DNA from 4 places in the Pseudomonas sp. BF-R-19 genome. Region 3 is predicted to be linked to each of the others. Evidence: predicted binding sites of a transcription regulator. Region 3 holds the regulator's gene; each other region holds the start of a gene.

Region 1 (7,216 bases), on a different contig from region 3:
CCATCAGCTTCAGGATACGACCGTTGCGCTTCTTGCCGTCAGCGTCGATAGCGACGACCGGAGTGTTCGGCTTGACGCGACCGCGAGCGATACGGCCAACGCCGATCACACCCAGGAAGCTGTTGTAGTCCAGTGCGGAGATCTGCATCTGGAACGGACCGTCACGGTCGACTTTCGGCGCTGGTACGTTGTCGACGATCGACTGGTACAGCGGGGTCATGTCTTCAGCCATTTCAGTGTGGTCCAGACCGGCAATACCGTTCAGGGCCGAGGCGTAGACGACTTTGAAGTCCAGCTGTTCTTCGGTAGCACCCAGGTTGTCGAACAGGTCGAAGATCTGGTCCAGAACCCAGTCCGGACGCGCGCCTGGACGGTCAACCTTGTTGATGACCACGATTGGACGCAGGCCAGCTTCGAAAGCCTTCTTGGTCACGAAACGGGTTTGCGGCATAGGGCCGTCTTGAGCGTCAACCAGCAGCAGAACGGAGTCGACCATCGACATTACGCGTTCAACTTCGCCGCCGAAGTCGGCGTGGCCCGGGGTGTCCACGATGTTGATGTGGTAGCCGTTCCAGTTGATGGCGGTGTTTTTCGCCAGAATGGTAATACCGCGCTCTTTTTCCTGGTCGTTGGAGTCCATCACGCGCTCGTCGTTGAGCTCGTTGCGCTCCAGGGTGCCGGATTGACGCAGGAGTTTGTCTACCAGGGTGGTCTTACCATGGTCAACGTGGGCAATGATGGCGATGTTGCGTAGATTTTCGATCACTTGTGTATCTCGATCAGAGGATTCGGTGTGCTGACAAGTCTTGGCAGCGATTAACAGTAGCGTCCGTGAAAGCCGTTACAGCTTGACGGTGGCATCGGGGGGCCGGTGACGCAGGCCACAGGCAAACAGCCCCGGGCACTTAGCTCGGTCGATAAACGCGCACATTGGCATGCCCCTCACTGAGCAAATGGTGGGCATGCAGGCGACTCATCACGCCTTTGTCGCAATACAGCAGGTACTGGCGAGTAGGGTCCAGTTCCTTGAAACGAGCGTTCACTGCATAAAACGGCATCGTTTGTACCTCGATGCCAGCGAGTTCCAGCGGGTCGTCTTCAGCGGCATCCGGGTGACGGATGTCGATGACGATCTGACCGGCCAGCGCTTCGCTGACTTCTTCAATCTGCAAGTCCTGGCCCAATTCATCGATCACACGATCGATCGGCACCAGTTTGGCGTTTTCGAGCGCACGCTCGAGTACCGCCATATCGAATTCTTTCTCTTCATGCTCGACGCGATAGCGCTTGGCCGCGGTCTTCGGATTGACCGAGATGACGCCGCAGTATTCCGGCATGTGCCGGGCGAAATCGGCGGTACCGATTTCGTTGGCCAGGTCGATGATGTCCTGCTTGTGGCTGGCGATCAGCGGACGCAACACCAGCTTGTCGGTCACGCAATCGATCACTGACAGGTTCGGCAGCGTCTGGCTCGATACCTGGGAGATCGCCTCACCAGTGACCAGCGCCTCGATGTGCAGTCGATCGGCAATTTGGGAGGAAGCGCGCAACATCATACGCTTCAATACTACGCCCATATGACTGTTATCGACTTTGCCGAGAATTTCGCCCAGCACTTCTTCGAACGGCACACTGACAAATAGCACGCGTTGGGAGCTGCCGTACTTCTTCCAGATGAAATGCGCGACTTCCATGACGCCCAGTTCGTGGGCACGTCCGCCCAGATTGAAGAAGCAGAAATGCGCCATCAGGCCGCGGCGCATGATCTGGTAGGCCGCTACGGTGGAATCGAAGCCGCCGGACATCAGCACCAGGGTCTGCTCCAGCGCGCCTAGCGGATATCCGCCGATGCCGTTGTGCTGGCTGTGGATCACGAACAACCGTTGGTCGCGAACTTCGATCCGGACTTCGATTTCCGGCTTTTTCAGGTCGATCCCGGCGGCACCACACTGACGGCGCAACTGGCTGCCGACATATTTTTCGATATCGATGGAGCTAAATGGGTGCTTGCCGGCACGCTTGCAACGCACCGAGAAAATCTTGCCGGACAGTGCATCACCGTAGTGCTGCTTGCACTTTTCAACGATGTCGTCGAAATCGCCCAGCGGGTATTCATCGATCTGCAGGAAATGCGCGATGCCCGGCATGCAGCTCAGGCGCTCGCCCATCTCCTTCAAGGCCTTGGGGTCGCTGACACGGGTTTCCAGCTCGAGGTTGTCCCACACGCCGTTCACCACCACGGCCGGGTCCAGATCGCGGAGCACGGCACGGATGTTCTTGGCCAATTGACGGATGAAACGCATCCGTACCGGGCGGCTCTTGATGGTGATCTCGGGGAAGACTTTTACGATTAATTTCATGGAAACAGCGCGCGCATGGCCTGCCGAAAAAGGGGGGCGCGGATTATAGCGGAAATTGCTCAAGGTTTAACCAGTTAATGTGCAGAAGGTTTTGCGCGCACCAAAACAGGTCATTTATTGAAATGAACGCCACATTGTAGGGCGGGATTTTCCGCTTTAAGGTACTTTTCCGCCTGACAGGCGTGAAATTGGGGCAAAAAACCCATGGTGGGGCACTGGCATGCAATTTGCTCCCTTGTGAGGCAGGTTGCCTTGGCAGAGTATTCGCGCCGGCATCACCCACATTTAAGGGCATCCATTACTAGCCCGAAGCCACCCGGAGGACACTATGTCGAAGTCGGTTCAACTCATCAAAGATCATGACGTCAAGTGGATTGATCTGCGCTTCACGGACACCAAAGGCACTCAGCACCACGTGACCATGCCGGCTCGCGATGCGCTGGATGACGACTTCTTCGAAGTCGGCAAAATGTTCGACGGTTCCTCCATCGCTGGCTGGAAAGGCATCGAAGCCTCCGACATGATCCTGATGCCGGACGACTCCACCGCTGTTCTGGACCCGTTCACCGAAGAACCGACCCTGATCCTGGTCTGCGACATCATCGAACCTTCGAGCATGCAAGGCTACGACCGCGACCCACGTGCGATCGCCAAGCGCGCCGAAGAGCACCTGAAAGCCACCGCTATCGGTGACACCGTATACGCCGGTCCAGAGCCAGAGTTCTTCATCTTCGACCAGGTGAAGTTCAAGTCCGACATTTCCGGCTCCATGTTCAAGATCTACTCTGAACAAGGTTCGTGGATGTCCGACCAGGACATCGAAGGCGGCAACAAAGGCCACCGTCCTGGCGTCAAAGGCGGCTACTTCCCGGTTCCACCGTTCGACCACGATCACGAAATCCGTACCTCCATGTGCAACGCACTGGAAGAAATGGGCCTGACCGTTGAAGTTCACCACCACGAAGTGGCGACTGCCGGCCAGAACGAAATCGGCGTCAAGTTCAACACCCTGGTGAAGAAAGCCGACGAAACCCAAACCCTGAAGTATGTCGTACACAACGTAGCCGATGCCTACGGCCGCACCGCGACCTTCATGCCTAAGCCTCTGTACGGCGACAACGGCTCGGGTATGCACGTACACATGTCCATCTGGAAAGATGGCAAGAACACCTTCGCAGGCGAAGGCTATGCCGGTCTGTCCGATACCGCTCTGTACTTCATCGGCGGCATCATCAAGCACGGTAAGGCCCTGAACGGCTTCACCAACCCGGCGACCAACTCCTACAAGCGTCTGGTTCCAGGCTTCGAAGCTCCAGTGATGCTGGCCTACTCGGCTCGCAACCGCTCCGCTTCGATCCGCATTCCTTACGTGTCGAGCCCGAAAGCCCGTCGTATCGAAGCACGCTTCCCGGATCCGGCTGCCAACCCATACCTGTGCTTCGCCGCACTGCTGATGGCTGGCCTGGACGGCATCCAGAACAAGATCCACCCTGGCGACGCCGCTGACAAAAACCTGTATGACCTGCCGCCTGAAGAGGCCAAAGAGATCCCACAAGTTTGCGGCAGCCTGAAAGAAGCCCTGGAAGAGCTGGACAAAGGTCGTGCGTTCCTGACCAAAGGCGGCGTTTTCAGCGACGACTTCATCGACGCTTACATCGCCCTGAAAAGCGAAGAAGAAATCAAGGTACGTACCTTCGTACACCCACTGGAATACGAGCTGTACTACAGCTGCTGATCCGGTAGCGCCGCAACACGCGGCGTGACAAAAAGAGGCCTCCTTCGGGAGGCCTTTTTTGTGGGCAACTTCCGACAATGAAACCCGACATCTCCTCGGGCACACACAGCATCGTCCGGCATCAACCAGCTTGAATGACTCGTAGCCTGCTCACTACCTGCAATCAACGGATGGAATGATGAAAACCTTCCCACTCAAGACGCTACTGGCCGCTCTCACCGCCCTCGCCCTTCTAGGCTGCACGACAAAACCCCCATCGACAGAAATCAAACGGGAAATCCTGCTTCAAAGCAGCAAGTCGTGGGATAGCACACCTTACATTCGCTACCCGGATGCCGCGCCCGAGCTGACAGTGCTCAAACTCACGATCCCTGCCAATAGCAAACTCCCCTGGCACACCCATCCGACTCCCAACGCGGCTTACATCCTCTCAGGCGAGCTGACAGTCGAAGACAGGAACAGCGGCCAGACCCGGCGCATCAAACAAGGCGAAGCGCTGGCCGAAATGGTCAATATCACTCATCGCGGCGTCACCGGCGATGAACCGGTAGAACTTGTTGTGTTCTATGCTGGCAGCGAAGGCATTCCATTGGCGGAGTAGTCTTTGCTTCACACAGGGAGTCCGAATGCGGCCACTGTTATTACTTCTACTGCTGTCCTTCAATTTTCCCGTGATGGCCCAAATCTACAAATACACCGATGCCGCCGGTAATACCGCCTACAGCAATCAACCGCCCGCTGGTGCTGACGCCCGGGCGGTTGATTTGCCGCCGCTCAACAGCATCGAACGCCAACCGCCCAGCGATCCTGCACAACCTCAGGCCGGTAATGGCGCCGAGCCAATCCACGGTGCCTACGAAAAACTGGAACTCACCGGCCTGCCCACCACCGAAGCCCTGCGCGCAAACAACGGTACTTTCACGGTAAGTGTGCTGATCAAGCCGCGCCTGCAAGGTCCCCACCTGCTGCGCCTGCTGCTGGACGGCCAGCCCTACGGCCAGCCAGGCAACGTGCCGACCCTGCAACTGGTGAACATCGATCGCGGCGAACACCGCCTCGCCGTGCAAGTGATCGATGGCGAAAACGTTGTGCAGCAAAGCCCTGCGGTGACATTCACCGTACAGCGGGTGCACAAGCCTTGAAGGCCTGGGCACTGATCGCCTGCCTGATCGCCCTGCCCGCGTCGGCAGAGGTCTTCATGTATGTCGACGCCCAGGGCAATCGGGTTTTCACCGACCAGCCCAAACCCGGCAACGCCAAGCGCGTACCGCTGACAACGAGCAATCGAATAGCGGCCAACCCCACCAGTGCAGCGTCGCTGCTTGCCCAGAGCAGTCCTGAAGTACAAGCGCTGTTCCACTATGAGGTGCTGCGCATCCTGATCCCGGAACCCGACGCAACCATCCGCAGCAACACCGGCGAAGTCATCGTCAGCGCCACCAACGAACCCGCCCTGCAACCCGGTCACCGCTACCGATTGCTGCTCGACGGTCAGCCCTCCGCCGAACCCGACCTGAGCCCGGTGTTCGCTTTGAGCAACATCGATCGCGGCAGCCATACCCTGTCTGTGGAAATCCTCGACGAACAGGGGCGCATCCTCGAACGCACCGCCAACCAACCTTTCCACATGCAGCGCACGTCTCTCGCCCAGAAGCGCAGGATCAAACCCTGCACTCTCGAAGACTACGGCCAGCGGCCGGAATGCCCGCTCAGCGACAAGCCCGGCGAAGAAAAAAATCCTTTCCTGCGACTTTTCTAACCTCGTTCAGCTTTGCGCACTATATTGGTGCAATTGCTTGCACCGTACTCACATTCCAACCCATTTTGGTTCGAAAGTACCCGCAGAAGCTGGCAGACCGCCACGCAAACGAGCGTCAAACGTCCGTTTCAGGCGCTGAACGCTTCTTTTCGGAGCCTTGGTTTGGTTTTTGCATTTTGCCCGTACCAGCGTTTTTTTTTGCGCATGCTCTGCCCTAAAAGAGGTCCCGATGACCATTAGCGACGCACTCCACCGTTTGCTACTCGACAACCTCACCACTGCCACCATCCTGCTCGACGCCGAACTGCGCCTCGAGTACATGAACCCGGCGGCGGAGATGCTGCTGGCCATCAGCGGCCAGCGCAGCCATGGACAGTTCATCAGTGAGTTGTTTACCGAATCGACCGAGGCGCTGAACTCGTTGCGCCAGGCCGTCGAACAGGCGCACCCGTTCACCAAGCGCGAAGCCATGCTCACCGCCCTCACCGGCCAGACCCTGACCGTCGACTACGCGGTAACGCCGATCCTGAGCAACGGCGACACGCTGCTGCTGCTCGAAGTCCACCCCCGAGACCGCCTGCTGCGGATCACCAAGGAAGAAGCACAGCTGTCGAAACAGGAAACCAGCAAGATGCTGGTGCGCGGCCTTGCCCATGAAATCAAGAACCCCTTGGGCGGGATTCGCGGCGCGGCACAATTGCTCGCCCGGGAACTGCCGGAAGAAAGCCTGCGCGACTACACCAACGTCATCATTGAAGAAGCCGACCGCCTGCGTAACCTGGTCGATCGCATGCTCGGCTCCAACAAGCTGCCGTCGCTGGCCATGTGCAATGTCCACGAAGTGCTTGAGCGTGTCTGCCATCTGGTGGAGGCTGAAAGCCAGGGCTGCATCACCTTGGTGCGCGACTACGATCCAAGCATCCCCGACGTCCTGATCGATCGCGAACAAATGATTCAGGCAGTCCTGAACATCGTGCGCAACGCCATGCAGGCCATCAGCAGCCAGAACGAACTGCGCCTGGGCCGCATAAGCCTGCGCACCCGCGCCATGCGCCAGTTCACCATCGGCCACGTGCGCCATCGCCTGGTGACGAAGATCGAGATCATCGACAACGGTCCGGGCATCCCTGCAGAACTTCAGGAAACCATTTTCTTCCCCATGGTCAGCGGTCGTCCGGACGGTACCGGGCTGGGCCTGGCCATTACCCAGAACATCATCAGCCAGCACCAGGGCCTGATCGAATGTGACAGCCACCCCGGCCACACCACCTTCTCGATCTTTCTGCCACTGGAACAAGGAGCCACATCGACATGAGCCGTAGTGAAACCGTGTGGATCGTCGATGACGACCGTTCTATCCGT
Region 2 (7,216 bases), on a different contig from region 3:
AAACGGCTCATGCCGTAGCGACTGAGGCCCTGTTCGGCGATGCCGCGAATTTCCAGCCAGGTGGCGTTGATGTTTTCCCACATGTCGGCGGTGATGCGCCCACGCACCGCATGGGCGCTGGCCCGTGCGGCACCGAGGCAGCTGTAGATGCTCGCCGGGTTGGCCGCATCCAGGGCGAAGAAATGCAGCAGCCGTTCGGCATGCAGTTCGCCATGGCGCTCCAGGTAATCGTCCAGGGTGCCGGTGATCAACAGCGGCATGGCCAGTTCGTGCAAACCGTCGCCGCGACCGTCTTGCGGCATCAGCGACAGCGAATAGCTGATGTCGAGCATCCGTGCGAGGTTTTCCGCCCGCTCCAGGTAACGCGACATCCAATACAAATCCGAGGCAGTTCTACTTAACATGACAGGCTTCCTTTAATCCTCGACCACCCAGGTGTCCTTGGTTCCGCCGCCCTGGGAGGAATTGACCACCAGGGAGCCTTCGCGCAGGGCGACGCGGGTCAAGCCGCCGGGCACGACCCGGGTTTCACGACCCGACAGAACAAACGGCCGCAAGTCGATGTGGCGTGGCGCAATGCCGTTTTCGACAAAGGTCGGACAGGTCGACAGCGACAACGTCGGTTGCGCGATATACGCATGGGGCTTGGCGATGATCCGCGCGCGGAACGCTTCGATTTCCGCCGCCGTCGCTGCCGGCCCCACCAGCATTCCGTACCCGCCGGAGCCTTGGGTTTCCTTGACCACCAGTTCTGGAAGATTGGCCAGCACGTGGGAAAGCTCAGACGGGTTACGGCATTGCCAGGTCGGCACGTTCTTCAGGATCGGCTCTTCATCGAGATAGAAACGGATCATGTCGGTAACGAACGGATACACCGATTTGTCGTCCGCCACCCCCGTGCCGATGGCATTGGCCAGCACCACGTTGCCGGAACGGTAGGACGACAGCAGCCCCGGCACACCGAGCATCGATTCCGGGTTGAAGGCCAGGGGATCGAGGAAGGCGTCGTCTAGGCGACGATAAATCACGTCGACCGCTTTCGGCCCGTCGGTGGTGCGCATGTAGACCTTGTCGTCACGCACGAACAGGTCCGCGCCCTCCACCAGCTCCACGCCCATTTCCCGCGCCAGGAACGCGTGTTCAAAGAACGCGCTGTTGAAGCGCCCCGGCGTCAGCACCACCACGCTCGGGTTATCGATCGGGCTTGAGCTTTTCAGGGTGTCGAGCAGCAGGTTCGGGTAGTGGTCGATGGGGGCAATGCGTTGTGCCGCGAACAACTCGGGGAACAGGCGCATCATCATCTTGCGGTCTTCGAGCATGTAGCTGACGCCGCTCGGTGTACGCAGGTTGTCTTCGAGCACGTAGTAGGTGCCGTCGCCGTCGCGCACCAGGTCGACGCCGGAGATGTGCGAATAGATATCGCGGTGCAGATCCAGGCCCTGCATCGCCAACTGGTACTGCTCGTTGGCCAGCACCTGCTCGGCCGGAATGATGCCGGCCCTGATGATGCGCTGCTCGTGGTAAAGGTCGGCGAGGAACATGTTCAACGCCTTGACCCGCTGGATGCAGCCGCGCTCGACTATCCGCCATTCGCTGGCGGGGATACTGCGGGGGATGGTGTCGAAGGGAATCAGGCGCTCTGTCCCTTGCTCATCACCGTAGAGCGTGAAAGTAATCCCGGCGCGATGAAACAACAGATCGGCCTCGCGTCGCCGTTGTGCCAGAAGCTCGTCAGGCGTCTCGGCCAGCCAACGGGCAAACTCCCGATAATGCGGGCGGACCTGGCCGCCGGCATCGTACATCTCATCAAAATAGGTGCGGATCATGCCGTACTCCTTGTCACTCGGACGTCCAGACCTTCGCAAGGCCCGTGCCATCGGCATAAACGCTTAGATTTCAATCGGTTGGATAATCAAGACGCACACACCGCACCAATCCTGTGCGACAAATGCCCCAACCTGATTGCCCCCGCTTCATTGCAAGGCGCTGTGATCGCCTATCACCAGCATAGTCAGAGTTGATTTCACTGCCTGGCAATGGCTGCGGATAATCCATGCATTCGCTGAAAAGCTCACCGAACTTCCCTTTTAGCCGTCTGCCCAGGCGGCTTTTTTTTACCGAAGTTCAATGACCGAAAATGAAAACGGCCAACCCGAAGGTCAGCCGTCATTGCTGGTTGTCACTGTTCATAAGGTTATGCGAGTCGCCCTCGTACCTCCTGTTTCACACCCCAGCCTTCGATGATGCCGCCCAACGGCTCGACCACTGCTTCGAAACCTTGTTCGAAATCGCCGATGTCGTCGTAGGTGGCATACATGACCTTGCACAACTCCAGCGCCCAGGCGCCATCGTCGCGCACACTGACTTGCGCATTCAGGGATTCACCACGGTGGAAATGACCTGCCGCCCTGCGTGCCCGCTCCTCGTCCGGGAAAATGGCGTAGAACTCGATGGGATGAAACCGTGAAAAGTCAAAACCGCCTTCTTTCATGCGGCGCAGAACGCTGCTGCTGATGTCTTCTTGATAGGCTGTGCTCATGAAACGTCCTCCTCAAAACGATGGATAGACTTTCCGTACTCCCTCACCCGCAACCGAACAGCGCGAGCGACGGCAACCGATGTGCCGGCGGGAAACAAGCATGGAGCTGACAAGACCAGACCTTAGCGATCCGTTCGCTGATCTCGCTTGCAGAGTAGCCTCAAGATAGAGCCTCTGCCAAGGCCTGGATGTGAATGCGAGAGGTGTTGCTCAGACTGGAGTAATGCCGAGGATTTGAATGCTGTTCTGGGACTTGAGCTCTTTGACGCACGCATCGGCGGTCCGCCCTTCCAGATCGTTCAGATCCAGTTCGGCGGCAACAGGAAGAAGCCGGGCCTTGATGAGCTTGGCGGCACGCTCGTAGTCCGGGCGCTCGGTGCACTCAAAGACTTCGTCGATGGTTTCGCCATGATCATCCACGAAAGTGACTTTCCACTTTTGCATTGGTGCCTCCTCGATAAAACCCGGGGATGGGCTTACCTCTATCTCGACCTTGTTAGCTGGCTAATTGTTCCGCCTTGTTCCGCTGCAATTCAATGTGGGGGCGGCGGTGCGGCGATCCGACTTGCTCGCGAAGAGGGTGTGTCAGTTGACAGAATTGCTGACTGATACACCGCTTTCGCGAGCAAGCTCGCTCCCACAGTTTTTGTGTTTCAACCCATTAGTCGTTGCTTGGCTTGTTCACCGCCTGCAATACGTACTGAGGCAAGGCGAAGGCGCCGATGTGGATTTCAGGATTGTAGTAGCGGGTGACGATGCCGCTGCCCGTGAAGCGCTGTTGCAGGGTTTCGCGGGACAACTTGCGATAAGCGGTATTGGTGGCGCCCCAGGCGAAGGTCATCGAACCGCCGATGTAGGTCGGCACGGCGGCCTGGTAGAAGTGCCAGTCCGGGAACAGGCTGCGCAGGCGACCGGCGGTGGTCTTCACTTCTTCGATCTGCATGAACGGCGTGCCGTTCTGGGTCACCAGGATGCCGCCTTCGTTCAGGCAGCGGTGGCAGGCCTGGTAGAAGTTTTCCGAGAACAGCACTTCGCCCGGCCCGATCGGGTCGGTGGAATCGGAAATGATCACGTCGAATTTTTCAGTGGTGGTGGCGACGAAACGCATGCCGTCGTCGATCACCAGGCTCAGGCGTGGATCATCGAACGCGCCCTTGGAGTGGTTCGGCAGGAATTCCTTGCACATGTCGACCACGGTGCCGTCGATCTCGACCATGGTGATGTGCTCGACACTGCGGTGCTTGGCCACTTCACGCAACATGCCGCCATCACCGCCGCCGATGATCAGCACGCGTTTGGCAGCACCGTGCGCCAGGATCGGCACGTGGGTGAGCATTTCGTGGTAGATGAATTCGTCGGCTTCGGTGGTCTGGATCACGCCGTCCAGCGCCATTACCCGGCCCATGCGCGGGTTCTCGAAGATCACCAGGTGCTGGTGTTCGGTGCGCACTTCGTGCAGCAGTTTTTCCATGCGAAAACGCTGGCCGTAGCCTTCGTAGAGGGTTTCCAGGTAGTCGCTGGTCGGGGTATTGCTCATGGGAAGTGCTCCGATGAATGCGGGTGGCAACGGACGGTTACCCGCCCATGATGGCCAATCGAGCGTCTCGATTGACCGGGAAAGGCGCGCATTCTACGTCGCGGAACATGACAGGTCGAACCTCACTTGTTCGACTGGCCCCAATCCTGTGGGAGCGGGCTTGCTCGCGAAGCAGGCAACTCGGTCTGTCGGCGAACCGCGTAATCGTTCTTCGCGAGCAAGTCGGATCGCCGCACCGCCGCTCCCACAGGGTCGGTGTTGTCTGGGGGAAAACCGTCAGAACTTGACGTTGCCCCGCGGCCCGGCGATGGCCCAGATGATCAGTCCCAGCACCGGCAACAGCGCGATCAACAATACCCAGAGGATTTTCATCCCGGTCTCGGCGCTACTTTTGAACACGTTGATGATGGCCCAGATGTCCAGGACAAAAATGATCAAGGCAACCAGGCTGTTGAACGTGGAACCCATGGTGACGCTCCCAAAGAGTGATATGCCCCCTCAGGATAGACGGTCGTCGCAAGGGTTCCCTTTTATTGACAGTATTTTGCTATCAGACGTGGATCGCCACTTTCAGGGCTTCCAGGGATGGCGCGGCTGCGATGCCGACTTCTGCGCACAATTCCAGCACCCGTGGCACGTCATTGCCGTAGACCAGGACCACCTGCAGCTCGTCATCGAGCAACTGGCTGAAATTCATCAGCGTGTAGCCACCGTTTTCCTTGTTCATGCTGCTCATCTGCACCTGGATGCGGTTGAGCGCGGTCAGGGCTTCGGTCTTGGCCAGTTGCTTGGGCTTGAGATTGAACTCCACCCCCGGGCCGAACGAGGCGACGATCTGCGCGAACAGGTCCATGTAGGTGTCAGCCTGGAACAGCACCGTTTCCGGCAGGCTGCCGACCACCACCCACTCACCCAGCGGGATCGGGAAGGTTTCGTCGTAGTTGATGTCCGGATTGGCGGTCAGGAAAGCCTCGGGATCGGCGTAGGCCTGGGCCGCTTCGCCCGCGACCTTGAGGATTTCGTCTTCGCCCATGCACCCGGAGCTGATTTTGCTGATGAGTTCGACGAGTGCGGCTTTCATGGGGAGGATCCTGTAGCGAGGTGAATTTTGAGGCCGCGAAGGATAGCGCATTAATGAGTGAAATGCGGACCTGTGGCGATGCAATCCCTCGCCACAAAAGCCCCCTCGCCACAGGGTTCAACGTCAGCCCAGCAGTTTTTCCAGCTGAGCAACCGTATCGGAAGCCCCCATGGTCTTCGCCGCCTCCAGGGCAGTGATGCCATTGGCGTCCTTGGCTTTCGGGTCGGCGCCCTTGCTGATCAGGTAATCGACCACTTCGACGCGGTTGAACATCGCTGCCATCATCAGCGCCGTGCGGCCATCGAAGGACGAGCCTTCAACCTGGGCGCCGCCGTCGACCAAGGCCTTAATCACCGTAAGATCGCCCTTGAAGGCGGCGCCGGCAATCGGGCTCTGGCCGTTGTCGTTGCGGATCTCCGGGTCGGCCTTGTGCTCCAGCAGGACTTTTACCGTGTCCACATGACCGTGATACGCGGCCAGCATCAGCAAGGTATCGCCCTTGTGGTTACGCAGGTTCGGCGGCAAACCCTTGGTCAGCAGCGCGGCCATCATCGCCGCATCGCCCTCCCGTGCCTTGTTGAATACCTGTTCGGTGAATTCGGCGGCTTCTTCGGGGGTCATCTGGCGGCTTTTGTCTGACATTCGGCACTCTCTTTTCTGTCATTCGTAAAAGCCGACAGTTTCCCGAGCGCCCCAGGCACTGTCACTTGTTTTTTCTCATGGGCCGCCATAGCCAGATTCAATAGCGATACTTGCCGCCGTGAATGTCGGACAACAACTGTTCCGTGACCTGCACGTAAGTCTGCGTCCCCGGCAGCCAGGCATAGATCGGATCATCTCCGGTTTTACCCGGGTCGAAGGCCTCGTCCTTGAGTCGGGTCTTCTGATATTTGAACGTCCCGGTGGTTTCCATTTTCACTTTCACCCGCAGGAACAGCGGCACCGCATAGGCCGGCATTTGCTCGCGGGCGAAGGCCAGCAGCTCACTGAAGTCCAGGGTCGCCAGGGATTCGGCCGGGGTAATCGCCGCCATCCCGGCCCGGCCATTGGTGTTGCGGATTTCCACGCCATAGGCCACGGCTTCGGAAATAAGCGGGTGTTGCAGGAGGATGTTTTCGACCTCGGTGGTCGAGACGTTTTCGCCCTTCCAGCGGTAGGTATCGCCCAGGCGGTCGACAAACTGTGCATGCCCAAAGCCGATGTTGCGCAACAGGTCGCCGGTGTTGAAGTAGCGGTCACCCTTTTCGAACACATCCTCAAGCACGACCTTGGCGGTTTTCTGCGGATCGGTGTAGCCGTCCAGTGGTGCCTTGTCGTCGATTTTTGCCAGCAACAAGCCCTGCTCGCCCTTGGCTACCTTGCGCATCAGGCCATTGGCCTGACGAATCGGCGCGCCGCTGTCATGGTCGTACGCGACCAGCTCCCAGGACATCAGGGAAAAACCGATGGTGTTGTCGAAATTGAGAATGTTGGTGAAACCGATATTGCCGTCGCTGGCGGCGTACAGCTCGCAGATGTGATTCACCACAAAGCGGGTCTTGAACTCGTTCCAGGCGCCGGGACGCAAGCCGTTGCCGATCATTTTCTTCACATCGTGCCGGCTGTCGTCGGCGCTGGGCGGTTGATCGACCAGGTAGCGGCACAGTTCGCCGACATAACCGATGGTGGTCGCCCGGTACTTGCGCGCGTCGTTCCAGAACTGACTGGCGCTGAATTTGCGGCGGATGGCGAACCCGCTGGCACCACTGACGGCCGACCCCCAGCACACGCAAAGGCCCGTGGCGTGGTACAGCGGCAGGGTGCAATAGACGACATCGTCGGGGCGCATGTCCAGGGCGATCATGCCGAAGCTCGCCGAGCTGCGCATCCAGCGTCCGTGCTTGAACACGCCAGCCTTGGGCAGCCCCGTGGTGCCCGAGGTGTAGATATAAAAACAGGGATCGTCGAAGAAAACCTGCCGGCTGCTGACCGGGTTGTCGCTGGCGTCGTCGAGACTGGCGGTCATCAGGTTGATGAAACCTTCAGGCGCGATACCCGGTTGGCGAGAGGTGTCCTGATC
Region 3 (7,216 bases):
GACGCCTGACTTTCTCACGAAAGCACATACCTCCCGGGCAGGCCGAACTGGCGGCGAACTATATCACTGCAAAGGCTGCGTCCCCAAGGCCAAAGCCAGGACATGTTCAACTGTATGACAGGTTGAAAGCCCTGTTTAGAAGGTTTCCGGCAACAAGGATGACAATGCGCGACGAACTAGCGTGAGGGATTCGATCATAACCGCTATAATCGCCGCCTTTTCATCAGGCTATACGATTTCTGACATGAGCCAATCCAGCGACCTGATTCAATCAGCACAACGCACCATCCGCCTCGAGGTAGAAGCCGTGCAAGGCCTGCTACCCCATATCGACGCAGATTTCGTACGCGCTTGCGAGATGATTCTGGCCAGCAAAGGCCGCGTGGTCGTGGTCGGCATGGGCAAGTCGGGGCACATCGGCAACAAGATTGCCGCGACCCTGGCCAGCACCGGCACCACGGCATTTTTTGTGCACCCGGCTGAAGCCAGCCACGGTGACATGGGCATGATTACCCGCGACGACATCATTCTGGCGCTCTCGAACTCCGGCTCTACCAATGAAATCGTGACCCTGCTGCCACTGATCAAACGCCTGGGCATTCAGTTGATCAGTGTGACCGGCAATCCTGACTCCGCACTGGCCAAGGCCGCCGAGGTCAACCTGAATGTTCACGTCGAACACGAAGCCTGCCCGTTGAACCTGGCACCCACCTCGTCGACCACCGCCGCCCTGGTCATGGGCGACGCCCTGGCCGTCGCGCTGCTGGAAGCCCGTGGCTTTACCGCCGAAGACTTCGCCTTTTCCCATCCCGGCGGCGCCCTGGGCCGACGCCTGCTGCTGAAAGTGGAAAATGTCATGCACGCCGGGCAAGAGTTGCCGCAAGTACAGCGTGGCACCCTGCTCAAGGACGCGCTAATGGAAATGACCCGCAAAGGCCTGGGCATGACCGTGATCCTGGAAGCCGATGGAAAGCTGGCCGGGATCTTTACCGACGGTGACTTGCGCCGCACGCTGGACCGTAGCATCGACATCCACAGCGCTACCATCGACCAGGTCATGACTGCACACGGCAAGACCGCGCGTGCCGAGATGCTCGCCGCCGAAGCGCTGAAAATCATGGAAGACCATAAAATCAACGCGCTGGTCGTGGTCGACAGCGAAGACCGCCCGGTCGGTGCCTTGAACATGCACGACTTGCTGCGTGCAGGAGTAATGTAATGAGTGCGGACCTGTTGCAACGCGGCAAACAGATCAAACTGGCAGTGTTCGATGTCGATGGCGTGCTGACCGACGGGCGCCTGTACTTCCTCGAAGACGGCAGCGAATTCAAGACGTTCAACACACTCGACGGCCAAGGCATCAAGATGCTGATGGCCGCCGGCGTGCAGACGGCCATCATCAGTGGCCGCAAGACCCCGGTGGTCGAACGGCGAGCCAGGAACCTCGGAATCCCGCATCTGTATCAGGGACGCGAAGACAAACTGGTGGTACTCGATGAGCTACTGGCCCAACTCAACCTGAGCTATGAACAGGTGGCCTACCTCGGCGATGACCTGCCGGACCTGCCGGTGATTCGCCGCGTCGGCCTGGGCATGGCGGTGGCCAATGCCGCCAGCTTCGTGCGTGAACACGCTCACGGCATCACCCTCGCCCGTGGCGGCGAAGGTGCCGCTCGCGAATTCTGCGAATTGATCCTGCGCGCCCAGGACCGCCTCGACGCGGCCAATGCAGCGTACCTGTGAGCCCACTATGCTGAGCAAAAAGTTTCGCAACACCCTGATGTTCAGTTGCATCGCGGCGATATTCGCCGCGGTTGGCTACTGGAACATCAGCCCGGAACGCTTCCTCGACAAGCCGGTAACGCAGGTCGATGAAAGCGCGATCGACTATTACGCCATCAACGCCCACAGCGTGCAGTACCTGCCGGACGGCAAGCTGCAATATGATCTGGTGTCCGACAAGGTCGAGCACCTGAAAGCGACCGAGGTGACATTGCTGACCAACCCCGACCTGAATGTGTTCCGCGGCACTGAATTCCCGTGGCACGTCCAGAGCCTGCGCGGCGAGGTCAACCCTGATGGCACACAGGTCGAACTGATCGATGACGTGCGCATCACGCGCTTTGACGAGAAAAACCGTAAAACCCTGATCACCAGCACCCGCATGACCGTGTTCCCGCAGCAGCAATATGCGCAGACCGAGCAAGACGTTAGAATCGACGGCGCTGGCGGTGTATCGACTGGCAAGGGAATGAAGGCGTATTTGAAAGAAAGCAGGATACACCTGCTATCGAACGTAAGAGGACAGTATGAGGCTCGTTAAAACCCTCCCGATTTTGCTCAGTCTGGGCGCAGCACTGGGAAGCGTGAGCGCCTGGGCTCTGCCGGAAGATCAACAGCAGCCTATCCGCATTCAGGCCGACGATGCCCAACTGGACGACAAGCAAGGTATTGCTACCTATAAGGGTGACGTGATCATCACTCAAGGCTCGATGAAGGTGACAGGCAACACCGTTACCATTACCCGCACCCCGGCTGGCGACATCGACGTAGTGACCTCGGTGGGCAACCTGGCGTACTTCGAGCAATTGCAAACAGCTGGCGATACCAAGCCTGTTCAGGGCTGGGGCGTGACGATCCAGTATCACGCCGCGCAAAATCGCGTCGTACTGATCGACAAGGCCAAAGTTGTCGACAAGGACAACAACGTCACCCAAGGCGAGAAAATTGTCTACGACACGGACAAGAAGCTCGCCAGCGCCGGTCGCGCCACAGGCAGCAAGGTCACCGAGGCGCGCCCGCGTATCGACATGGTGATCCAGCCGAAGAAGAAAACCGACGAGAAAAAGGCCCAGTAATGGCAACTCTGAAAGCTCAGCATCTGGCCAAGAGCTACAAGAGCCGCCAGGTCGTGCGCGACGTCAGCCTGTCCATCGACAGCGGTCAGATTGTCGGCCTGCTTGGCCCGAACGGCGCCGGCAAGACCACCTGCTTCTACATGATTGTCGGCCTGGTACAGGCCGACCAGGGCCGCGTCCTGATCGATGACCTGGACGTCAGCCACCAGCCGATGCATGGCCGCGCAAAGGCCGGTATCGGCTACTTGCCGCAGGAAGCATCGATCTTTCGCAAACTGTCGGTGGCCGACAACATCATGGCCATCCTCGAGACCCGCAAGGAACTCGACAAGGCCGGTCGTCGCAAAGAGCTGGAAAGCCTGCTGCAGGAATTTCACATCAGCCACATCCGCGACAACCTCGGCATGAGCCTGTCCGGTGGTGAGCGCCGTCGTGTGGAGATCGCCCGCGCCCTGGCCACCAACCCGAAATTCATCCTCCTCGACGAACCCTTCGCCGGCGTGGACCCGATTTCGGTCGGCGACATCAAGCAGATCATTCACCACCTCAAGGCCAAAGGCATTGGCGTGCTGATCACGGACCACAACGTTCGTGAAACCCTGGATATCTGTGAAACCGCCTATATCGTCAATGACGGTCAACTGATCGCTGAAGGCGACGCTGAAACCATCCTGGCCAACGACCTGGTGAAGGAAGTGTACCTGGGCCACGAATTCCGCCTGTAAGACACCGAGATGCCAGAGCAGTCGACGAGCGCTTGTCTCGATAAAAAATCAACTCTTTTTTATTGTTACAGCGCTCCAGGCAAACCCGACGCTTCAAAGATGTTCAGGAGCCAGCCGGAGCAACCTGTCAACAAAACTTTGCAGCTTTTATTGTTACAGCGCTCTAGGCAAACCCTTCAGTTTCAGGCATATAATTTGCTTATGTTTGGCGCCCCGGCGCCCTGTAGTGGATGGCGCATGTGCGCCGGCGAATAAGGTGTTAAGCCCCTGCCATGAAACCATCGCTAGTCTTGAGAATGGGCCAGCAGCTGACGATGACACCGCAGCTGCAACAGGCCATCCGCCTGCTCCAATTGTCGACCCTGGACCTGCAACAGGAAATCCAGGAGGCCCTGGAGTCCAATCCGATGCTCGAACGCCAGGAAGAAGGCGACGACTTCGATAATTCCGACCCCTTGGCCGACAACGCCGAACAAAAGCCCAACACTGACACCCAGGAACCCTCCTACCAGGAAAGCGCCCCGACGGTTGATAACCTCGATGAAGGCGACTGGAACGAGCGCATCCCTAACGAACTCCCCGTCGACACCGCGTGGGAGGACGTTTACCAGACCAGCGCCAGCAGCCTGCCCAGCAATGACGACGACGAGTGGGACTTCACCACCCGCACCTCGGCCGGCGAAAGCCTGCAGAGCCACTTGCTATGGCAACTGAACCTGGCCCCGATGTCCGACACCGATCGCCTGATTGCCGTGACCCTGATCGACTGCATCAACAATCAGGGTTACCTGGACGAAACCCTCGAGGAAATCCTCGAAGCCTTCGACCCGGAACTGGACATCGAACTGGACGAAATCGAAGCCGTCCTGCACCGCATCCAGCAGTTCGAGCCCGCCGGCATCGGCGCCCGCAACCTGGGTGAATGCCTGTTGCTGCAATTGCGTCAGTTGCCTGCCAAGACACCTTGGCTGACCGAGGCCAAGCGCCTGGTCACCGATTACATCGATCTGCTTGGCAGCCGCGACTACAGCCAGTTGATGCGCCGCATGAAGCTCAAGGAAGATGAACTGCGCCAGGTCATCGAACTGGTCCAGAGCCTCAACCCACGCCCGGGCTCGCAGATCGAGTCCGCCGAAGCCGAGTACGTCGTTCCTGACGTTATCGTGCGCAAGGACAACGAGCGCTGGCTGGTGGAGCTCAATCAGGAGTCGGTGCCACGTCTGCGGGTCAACGCCCAGTACGCCGGTTTCGTCCGCCGCGCCGACACCAGCGCCGACAACACTTTCATGCGCAACCAGTTGCAGGAGGCCCGCTGGTTCATCAAGAGCCTGCAAAGCCGCAATGAAACCCTGATGAAGGTTGCCACCCAGATCGTCGAGCATCAACGCGGCTTTCTGGAGTACGGCGACGAAGCCATGAAGCCGCTGGTCCTGCATGACATCGCCGAAGCGGTCGGCATGCATGAATCGACGATTTCACGGGTGACCACCCAGAAGTTCATGCACACCCCCCGGGGCATTTATGAACTGAAGTACTTTTTCTCCAGTCACGTAAGCACCTCCGAAGGCGGCGAATGCTCGTCCACGGCGATCCGGGCGATCATCAAAAAACTGGTTGCCGCGGAAAATCAGAAAAAGCCGTTGAGTGACAGCAAGATCGCTGGTTTACTGGAGGCACAAGGCATTCAGGTGGCTCGCCGCACCGTCGCCAAGTACCGCGAATCCCTCGGGATCGCGCCTTCGAGCGAACGCAAGCGGTTGATGTAGAGCCACGCCACAGCGTTCCAGTGGTAGATCATCTGATCTACCGCTTTATGCACTGGCAACGAAGGAGAAGCTGTATGCAAGTCAACATCAGTGGACACCAACTGGAAGTGACCGAACCTCTTCGCACCTACATCGGCGAAAAACTCGAACGATTGGAGCGACATTTCGACAAGATCACTAATGTGCAGGTCACGATGACCGTCGAAAAACTGAAGCAGAAAATCGAAGCCACGCTGCATATTCCCGGGAATGAAGTGGTCGCAAACGCGGAACATACCGATATGTACGCCGCGATCGACGCACTCACCGACAAGCTGGATAAACAACTCAAAAAGCATAAGGAAAAGACCCAGAGCCTCCTCCAGGGCGCAACCGGTCGTTAACACTCCCTACCCATGATCCGACTTGAAAGTATCCTGACCCCCGGCCGTTCCCTGGTGAACGTGCCGGGAGGCAGTAAAAAGAAAGCCCTCGAACAAATTGCCAATCTGATCGCCCGCGAAGTGCCGGCCCTGGAGATGCAAGATGTCTTCGAGGCACTGATTGCCCGTGAAAAACTCGGCTCCACCGGGTTTGGCAATGGCATCGCCATTCCACATTGCCGTCTCAAGGGCTGTGTTTCGCCCATCAGTGCATTGATGCACCTGGACGCCCCTATCGATTTCGACGCCATCGATGGTGCGCCGGTTGACCTGCTGTTCGTGCTGCTGGTCCCGGAAGCCGCCACCGATGCGCACCTTGAGCTGCTGCGACAGATCGCCAGCATGCTCGACCGCAAGGAAGTTCGCGAAAAGCTGCGTAGTGCTGCAAGCAACGAAGCCCTGTATCAGGTTGTCCTGGACGAGCAAAACGGTCAGTAATCATGCGCTTGATCATCGTCAGTGGCCGTTCCGGCTCAGGTAAAAGTACCGCCCTCAACGTTCTTGAGGACAACGGCTACTACTGTATCGACAACCTGCCTGCCGGCCTGCTGCCGGAGCTGGCCGAACGCGCCTTGGTTCATACCGAGCTGTTACAGCCGCTGGTCGCCGTTTCCATTGACGCCCGCAACCTGCCCAGCCACCTGTCACGCTTCCCCGACCTGCTCGAGGAAGTCCGTGCCCGCCACATCCAGTGCGATGTGCTGTACCTGGACGCCGACGAAGAAACCCTGCTCAAGCGCTTCTCGGAAACCCGCCGACGTCACCCCCTGACCAACGCCAACCGCTCGCTGGCCGAAGCCATCAGCGTCGAGAGCGACCTGCTCGGGCCGATTGCCGACCTCGCCGATCTCAAGATCAACACCACCAGCCTGAACCTGTACCAGCTGCGCGACGCCATCAAACTGCGACTGCTGAATCAGCCCGAGCCGGGCACAGCGTTCCTGGTGGAGTCCTTCGGCTTCAAGCGTGGCATGCCGGTGGACGCCGACCTGGTGTTCGATGTGCGCTGCCTGCCCAACCCTTACTGGAAACCGGAATTGCGCGAGCAGTCCGGGCTCGATCAACCGGTTGCCGACTATCTGGCGGCACAACCGGATGTCGAAGAGATGTTCCAGGACATTTCCACATACCTGCTAAAGTGGCTGCCGCGTTTTGCCGCCAGCAACCGCGCCTATGTCACCATTGCCATTGGCTGCACTGGCGGACATCACCGTTCCGTCTACCTGACCGAGCGTCTGGGGCAGGCGCTGCAAAAATCACTGAAGAACGTCCAGGTTCGCCACCGCGACCTCAGCTAAAGGATTCACACCGCGATGCCTGCTCTGGAAATCGAAATCATCAACAAGCTGGGCCTGCATGCTCGCGCTTCTGCAAAATTCGTTGGGGTGGCGGGTCAGTTCCCGTGCCAGATCCGGGCCGGTCGTACACCAGAGTCCATGGTCGAT
Region 4 (7,216 bases), on a different contig from region 3:
CATCAGCCTGCGCGGCGAGCTGAAAGAGCAGGCTTTCAAGAAAGTCGACTTCTCGGTCGCGACCGAACTGGTCACCGAGCCCGGCAGCGTAGCGTTCGCCCTCAACGACACCCTGACCAACAACGGCGACTATCCAAAGGAATACCAGGCGCTGTATCACAGCAACTTCAGCACCCCATTCCTGGAGCAGGGCGCCCGATTCGCCGCGCCGGTGAAACAGGTGTCGCCGTTCAACGATAAAGCCAAAAGCGATTTGCCGGACTGGCAAACCTACCGCGCACCGACCAAGGACTACGACGAAACGGTTTACAACGTAGTGCCGTACGCCGATGCCAAGGGCGATACATTGACCGTCCTGCATAACAAGGCCGGCAGCCTGGGCGTCTCGGTCGGTTTCAACACTCAAACACTGCCCGTGTTCTCCCTGTGGAAAAACACCGATACCCAAGGGCAGGGCTATGTCACGGGGCTGGAGCCAGGCACGAGTTTTTCCTACAACCGCCGGTATCAGCGGCCACTGAACCTGGTGCCAATGATTGGGCCGAAGGAGCAGAAGCAGTTCCGCATCAGCTACGGCTTGCTGGCGGATAAGACCGCTGTGGATAAGGCGTTGAAGCAGGTGAGCGAGATTCAAGGTGGGCGGGAGACTGAGGTGCGGCAGACGCCGTTGGTTGACCTTACCAAGGGGTGATTTTCGCCATCTTTCCGAAAAACCGCTTATTGGTCGAAAAAAACATTTGGAAATGACGTTTTTCTCAAAAAAACACTTACAAATTTGAGCTACTGGCTTGTTGGCCGATATTGCAGCGCTTCGGCCAAGTGCTCGCGTCTGATCTCATCGACTTGTTCAAGGTCCGCAAGAGTGCGCGCTACCTTGAGCAGTCGATGGGCCGCTCGCAGTGACAAGGTCAGTCGTTCACACGCCGTCTCCAGCCAGGTTTCGTCTGTTGTGGATAACTTGCAGTGTCTGCGCAGGCCCGGCAAGTCGAGAAAGGCATTGGCACAGCCTTGGCGCTTTTGTTGCCGTTCTCGTGCATCGGCAACCAACTCGGCGGCGGTGGCAGTGTCGTCGCCGGGTTTTAACGCAGGATTCAATGCCGTGGCTTCGCGGGCAACAGTCAGGTGCAGGTCGATGCGATCGAGCAACGGCCCCGACAGTTTGTTGCGATAACGCTGCACCATGTCCGGCGTGCAGGAGCAGCGGCCCGTGGGCTCGCCCAGATATCCACAGGGACACGGATTCATCGCCGCCACCAACTGGAAGCGCGCCGGAAACCGAACTCGATCCTTCGCCCGCGAGATCACGATATGCCCGGACTCCAGCGGCTCCCTTAGCACTTCCAGCACTTTGCGGTCGAACTCCGGCAGCTCATCGAGGAACAGCACGCCATGATGGGCAAGGGTGATTTCGCCGGGTTGCGGTTTCGAGCCGCCACCGACCAGTGCAGGACCTGATGCCGAGTGATGCGGCTGGCGAAACGGTCGCTGCGGCCAGTGGCTCAGCGGCACACAGCTTGCGACTGACTGAATCGCCGCGACCTCCAGTGCTTCGTTTTCGGCCAAGGGTGGCAACAGCCCTGGTAATCGGCTCGCCAGCAGTGTCTTGCCCGTACCCGGTGGCCCGCTGAACAGCAGGTTATGCGCACCCGCTGCCGCAATCAGCAGCGCGCGTTTGGCCGCCATTTGCCCCTGAACTTCATTCAAATCAGGATAGGGTTTGCTGGCGTAGAGCAACCCGTTGGAAACGTAAGGTTCGATGGGTGTGTGCCCATTGAAATGCGCCACCGCCTGCAGCAGATGGTCCACTGCGATGACCTTCAACCCCGATGCCAGACAAGCCTCCTCGGCATTCGCCTGCGGCACCATCAACCAGCGCCCGGCCTTACGCGCCGCCAATGCCGCCGGCAGTACCCCGCGGACCGGCCGCACTGCGCCGGAAAGCGCCAACTCGCCCAGACACTCCACATCATCCAGCGTCAGCGTCGGCACCTGCACGCTGGCCGAGAGAATCCCCAAGGCAATCGCCAGATCGAACCGCCCGCCATCCTTGGGCAAATCCGCGGGCGCCAGATTCAACGTGATCCGTCGTGCCGGAAACTGCAGCCCCGAATTGATGATCGCGCTGCGCACCCGATCCTTGCTTTCCTTCACCGCCGCCTCGGGCAGGCCGACCATGGTCAGAGACGGCAAACCGTTGGCCAGATGGACTTCAACAGTAACGGCTGGCGCCTCCACGCCGACCTGGGCACGGCTGTGGACGATGGAGAGGGACATGGTCGTTCCTTGAAATTACGGGGAGCCGCTTCCTGCGGTTTTTCAAGGGTAGTCAGGAGATGAGCATTTCGCGTGGTGTCAGGGAAGGTGAATTTTCGCAGGATGTTGCGAGCCATCGCCGGACGGGCGGGCAGAAAAAACCGCCATTCGGGCGGTTCTTTGGTAGACAGTTTCAGGTTCTTTTACCGGCAAGTAAGCCCGGAGGTTCAAGGTCTTTACCGTGAGCCGCAGCGACATCAAGAAATCGTTGTTGATTGGCTGAAATCTTGCCGCCTAGCCGAAGTGCTTCAGCATGATATTGAATGATGAGTAAAAGCTTGGCTTTTCGCTTTCTTTGAATCATGGACACCTCCTGTGCCTGGGAGTGAGATCGATACTATTAATCGTCCAGGTAAATGACAAGTCGATTGTTCTGGTCGAAGCTGAATCCGAGGTTCTGGTAGTAGGGGACGACATTTGGGCCAGGATCCTGAATCTCTATTTCTTTGCACCCTAGCATTCGTGCATAGGTATCTGTAGCCAGCAGTGCCATCGGGGCGATCAAACCACGAAGAGGATGAGACCTGTCTGGGTGACCCTGCAAAAGAATTATCTTTATGCAAATAGCGCTTTTACGCGGAGTGGCATAACACAGACCACATAGTTTCTGTTCGTACCAGATGGCCAAATCCAATCCCTTGGCATCTTTGCACTTCCAGTTCGACACGCTTTCCCATGGGAAGAGTGCAGCTTCCAACCACGGGAGGCAGGCAGTAATCGCAGCTGGAGTTATTGGGTCGAACCTAACCGCTTCGGTGTTGAGTTTCCTGGCCCGAGATTTACAGTCCTTGACGAACATTTTATATGCGAGCTTTCGTGCATCTGATTTGTAAGTCTGGTTTCGAAGTTCGGTGCCTTTTCCTTTTCTTCTCATTGCTAGCGTCTATCGAGTAACAAGGCGAAAAGCGTAAAGAAAAGGGTGAGGACTGATAAATCAGGCCGGAGCGCCGCTTTTTGTAGGACCTTGCCGAGAAAGATGAAGGACATCGGTGAAAGAGCGTGGATGGCCTTGCCGGATGAAGGTTGCTGCTTATGATCTCGCTGAATGCAGCCTTAGGAGGCGTGAATGAACAGGAATGGAATGCGCCCGATTCATCCTGGCGAAATTCTCAGCGAGGAGTTTTTGAAGCCACTGGGCGTTACAACCGATGCTCTGGCTCGCTCGTTGAACGAGCCGGAGGCGGAAATAAGCGATGTTGTGAATCAGCGGAGCGGTGTCAGTGTTGGTCTGGCGCAAAAGCTATCCATCAACCTGAACACCACGCCCGAGTTCTGGCTGAATCTGCAATCGACCTACGAGTTGCGCTCAGCCCAGATCGAGCGTAGTTGAACGTTAAATATTCAAAGCGACTGCAAGATGAGTGAAGCCCGCTTCCACCACGGTTTTACCGGGCGTCTTGCCTGATCCTGCTCTGTCATCATCTGCGGCACATCCTGCAACCGAATCCACGGCTGGTTGTTCCAGTGCAGCAGGCTCAACGACATTTCCGGCCAGTTGAGCAGGCTCAGTTGCGGGCGTTCGGTTGTGGTGGGGTATTGGGCATCTCGCAGGGCGGGAACAACTTCGTGGGTGAGCCATTCACGCAGGGCTCTGTATTCGGGGCAGTAGTGGTAGACCAGTAATGCGTAAACGCCGGATTCGCTGATCAGCAGGATGTTTTCGATGTGACCGTGGATGAGGGTTTTGGCTGTTTGGTATTGGTCGGGATCGAGTTTTCGGAGTTGGCGGTCGTTGAGGTAGATGCGTAGCAATCGGCCTAGGTCGCGGGCGCTGAACCAGGGTTGGTTTTGTATTAGGAGAGCGTGGAGGTGGAGTTTGTGGCGGGTGAAGACGTGAGGTATTAGATAATTTTCGTCCATCGAGCAGTACCCAAATTCGCATGAAGGAAACTGCCGCTGTTCGTCGCCAAACGAAAAGGGTGGCAGCTGTGCGCGGGTTGGCGAACCGGTGCATGCGAAAAACCGGCAGACCCGAAGGTCTCCCACGCCCAGCCGCCATAATTCGAGAAGGGAATAATGCCCAGTATCGAACGTGGTTGCGGTGCGTCACATGCTATCCGGGTCGCCAAACCCAGTGCTGAATATTCAGCCGAGATGAGCTTAGGAACCGGGGCTTAGCGACGCAATCGGACGGCGGTGTGATGTTTGTAGGACGTTGCCGGGATTGTTGCGGGGCTGAAGATCAAAAGATCGCAGCCTTCGGCAGGTCCTACAGGTGAAGCGCAAGGTCGTTCCGACCTTCAATCGCGAGCAGGCTCGCTCCCACAAGGGGACTGCATTTCACAACAGAATTTATTCGGTCGGCGGATTGAGCTTCGCTTCCAGCTCCGCCACTTTCGCTTCAAGACTTTCCAGCCGAGCCCGGGTGCGCGCCAACACAACCATCTGGCTATCGAATTCTTCCCGACTCACCAGATCCAGTTTGCTGAAGCCGCTCTGCAGCAACATTTTGAACTGGCTTTCGATTTCAGCTTTCGGCAGAGGCGTGTCACCGCTGAAAAGGCGGGAGGCGGTGCCGGTGAGGGCGTCGAGGAAGTCTTTGGGCGCGAGCATGGGCAATGTCCTGGAAACAATGACGGGCAGTGTATCACGCAGTGTCTATAGTCATTTGCGCAGGCGAAGGGCGCACGCTTTTCGCGCATGGGGACGGACGGCGTCGCACCGTTATTGTGCGTAACCAGGCGAGTGTTGTTGCGATATGGCAGACATCTGCCAGCAAAAGATTGAAAACTATGAGTTTTGTGGAGATGGCAAGCTTTCTGCTTAGATGCTGGTAACCCATGCACTGATGCAGTCGCTGTGACGAATGCAGTGCGCCAGGCGGAACGCGGGGAGTGTTTCGCAAGGAGCGGTTAACTGGCGTCGGACGGGCAGGTAAGGCCGACGATGCGTTACAAAGCCAGGCACTGCGCTTAGACTTGAGTCGGGTTTGTTTTCCTGGGGCAAGTCCACCAATTCGGGAGAGAGTTTTCATGAAGCTAGTCACTGCCATCATCAAGCCGTTCAAGCTGGACGACGTACGCGAGTCGCTGTCCGAGATCGGCGTGCAGGGCATTACCGTCACTGAAGTCAAAGGCTTTGGTCGGCAGAAGGGTCACACCGAGCTGTATCGCGGCGCGGAATACGTGGTCGATTTCCTGCCCAAGGTGAAGATCGACGTCGCCATCGACGACAAGGATCTGGACCGGGTAATCGAGGCCATCACTAAGGCTGCCAACACCGGCAAGATCGGGGACGGCAAGATCTTCGTGGTCAATCTGGAACAGGCGATTCGCATCCGTACCGGCGAAACCGATACCGACGCAATCTAAGCCGCCACAAACCCAACGCCCCAGGAGAAAACAATATGACTCTGCGTAAATTCGCAGGGCTAGGCGCCCTGTTGTCCATCGTAATGCCCAGCCTTGCTCTGGCGGCAGACGAAGTGGCGGCCCCAGTCCTCAACTCCGGCGACACTGCCTGGATGATGACCTCGACAGCCTTGGTGCTGTTCATGACCATTCCCGGCCTCGCGCTTTTCTACGGCGGCATGGTCCGGTCTAAAAACATTCTTTCCGTGATGATGCAGTGCTTCGCCATTACCGGTTTGATCAGCGTCCTGTGGGTCATTTATGGCTACAGCATCGCGTTCGACACCACGGGCATGGAGCAGGGCGTCGTCAACTTCAACTCGTTCTTCGGCGGCATGGGCAAGGCATTCCTCGCCGGCATCACGCCAGCCAGCCTGACCGGCCCTGCGGCGCTGTTCCCTGAGGCGGTGTTCGTCACCTTCCAGATGACCTTCGCGATCATCACCCCGGCGCTGATCGTCGGTGCGTTCGCCGAGCGGATGAAGTTCTCCGCGATGCTGGTGTTCATGGGCATCTGGTTCACCCTGGTGTATGCGCCGATCGCGCACATGGTCTGGTCCGGCAACGGTGGCCTGATGTGGGACTGGGGCGTGCTCGACTTCGCCGGCGGCACCGTGGTGCACATCAACGCAGGTGTAGCAGGTCTGGTTGCCTGCCTGGTGCTGGGCAAGCGCAAGGGCTTCCCGACCACACCGATGGCGCCGCACAACCTCGGTTACACCCTGATGGGCGCGGCCATGCTGTGGGTCGGCTGGTTCGGTTTCAACGCCGGTTCCGCCGCTGCGGCCAACGGCACCGCCGGCATGGCAATGCTGGTAACTCAGATTGCTACCGCCGCTGCTGCACTGGGCTGGATGTTTGCCGAGTGGCTCACCCACGGCAAACCTAGCGCACTGGGCATCGCTTCGGGCGTGGTTGCCGGTCTGGTGGCAATCACCCCGGCTGCCGGCACCGTTGGCCCGATGGGCGCGCTGGTAATCGGTCTGGCAGCTGGCGTGGTGTGCTTCTTCTGCGCCACCACCCTCAAGCGCAAGCTCGGCTATGACGATTCCCTGGACGCCTTCGGCGTGCACGGTATCGGCGGTATCCTCGGCGCAATCCTGACCGGTGTGTTCGCTGCTCCGTCCTTGGGTGGCTTCGGCACCGTGACCGACATCGCCGCACAAGTGTGGATTCAGTGCAAAGGCGTAGGCTTCACGGTGATCTACACCGCGATCGCCACATACATCATCCTCAAGGTGCTGGATGCGGTCATGGGCCTGCGTATCAACGAAGAAGAAGAAGCGGTCGGCATCGATCTGGCGCTTCACAACGAACGCGGCTACAACTTGTAAGCAAGCACTAAAAAAACTGCCCGGCTTGCCGGGCATTTTTTTGTCTGGAATTTGTCGTTGAAGGCTGAGCTGAAAGGTTTTTTCCTACAGGTTTTACGATGTTTACGTCGGGTGTTTTTGTGCAGCCAAAGGCTTACAGGATTGAAGGAATATTAGGGTCTTTGTTTTTTCCCAGAGCGCGCTAGAATGCGCCCCGAACGTGCGGAGAACTGTATGTGG

Evidence for each region. The regulator sigma-54, encoded in region 3, starts transcription at its own class of promoters, with help from an activator protein. The targets are predictions, from matches to a motif close to ANTGGCATNNANNTTGCTNT.
Region 1: the regulator sigma-54 is predicted to act here: its motif matches at 2,575-2,594, upstream of glnA (type I glutamate--ammonia ligase).
Region 2: the regulator sigma-54 is predicted to act here: its motif matches at 1,859-1,878, upstream of KGB28_RS18895 (circularly permuted type 2 ATP-grasp protein).
Region 4: the regulator sigma-54 is predicted to act here: its motif matches at 5,060-5,079, upstream of glnK (P-II family nitrogen regulator).

The regions. Positions count from the first base shown of each region.
Region 1 covers NZ_JAHBDN010000057.1:6,115-13,330, reverse strand. Annotated here, with positions in the region: gene typA (translational GTPase TypA) at 1-766, opposite strand, end outside; gene thiI (tRNA uracil 4-sulfurtransferase ThiI) at 906-2,360, opposite strand; gene glnA (type I glutamate--ammonia ligase) at 2,689-4,095, shown strand; gene KGB28_RS15725 (cupin domain-containing protein) at 4,274-4,696, shown strand; gene KGB28_RS15720 (DUF4124 domain-containing protein) at 4,722-5,237, shown strand; gene KGB28_RS15715 (DUF4124 domain-containing protein) at 5,234-5,854, shown strand; gene glnL (nitrogen regulation protein NR(II)) at 6,084-7,169, shown strand; gene ntrC (nitrogen regulation protein NR(I)) at 7,166-7,216, shown strand, end outside.
Region 2 covers NZ_JAHBDN010000065.1:1,281-8,496, reverse strand. Annotated here, with positions in the region: gene KGB28_RS18900 (alpha-E domain-containing protein) at 1-404, opposite strand, end outside; gene KGB28_RS18895 (circularly permuted type 2 ATP-grasp protein) at 417-1,826, opposite strand; gene KGB28_RS18890 (ribonuclease E inhibitor RraB) at 2,195-2,539, opposite strand; gene KGB28_RS18885 (hypothetical protein) at 2,750-2,983, opposite strand; gene speE (polyamine aminopropyltransferase) at 3,201-4,076, opposite strand; gene KGB28_RS18875 (PLD nuclease N-terminal domain-containing protein) at 4,353-4,544, opposite strand; gene KGB28_RS18870 (hypothetical protein) at 4,627-5,157, opposite strand; gene KGB28_RS18865 (ankyrin repeat domain-containing protein) at 5,281-5,799, opposite strand; gene KGB28_RS18860 (long-chain-acyl-CoA synthetase) at 5,897-7,216, opposite strand, start outside.
Region 3 covers NZ_JAHBDN010000081.1:89,412-96,627, forward strand. Annotated here, with positions in the region: gene KGB28_RS23470 (KpsF/GutQ family sugar-phosphate isomerase) at 245-1,219, shown strand; gene KGB28_RS23475 (KdsC family phosphatase) at 1,219-1,743, shown strand; gene lptC (LPS export ABC transporter periplasmic protein LptC) at 1,751-2,323, shown strand; gene lptA (lipopolysaccharide transport periplasmic protein LptA) at 2,310-2,858, shown strand; gene lptB (LPS export ABC transporter ATP-binding protein) at 2,858-3,583, shown strand; gene KGB28_RS23495 (RNA polymerase factor sigma-54) at 3,856-5,349, shown strand; gene hpf (ribosome hibernation-promoting factor, HPF/YfiA family) at 5,424-5,732, shown strand; gene ptsN (PTS IIA-like nitrogen regulatory protein PtsN) at 5,745-6,209, shown strand; gene rapZ (RNase adapter RapZ) at 6,212-7,069, shown strand; gene KGB28_RS23515 (HPr family phosphocarrier protein) at 7,085-7,216, shown strand, end outside.
Region 4 covers NZ_JAHBDN010000037.1:270,548-277,763, forward strand. Annotated here, with positions in the region: gene KGB28_RS07385 (aldose 1-epimerase family protein) at 1-691, shown strand, start outside; gene KGB28_RS07390 (YifB family Mg chelatase-like AAA ATPase) at 781-2,274, opposite strand; gene KGB28_RS07395 (hypothetical protein) at 2,447-2,617, opposite strand; gene KGB28_RS07405 (HigA family addiction module antitoxin) at 3,380-3,643, shown strand; gene KGB28_RS07410 (Bro-N domain-containing protein) at 3,655-4,173, opposite strand; gene KGB28_RS07415 (accessory factor UbiK family protein) at 4,606-4,866, opposite strand; gene glnK (P-II family nitrogen regulator) at 5,286-5,624, shown strand; gene KGB28_RS07425 (ammonium transporter) at 5,660-6,997, shown strand; gene KGB28_RS07430 (secondary thiamine-phosphate synthase enzyme YjbQ) at 7,211-7,216, shown strand, end outside.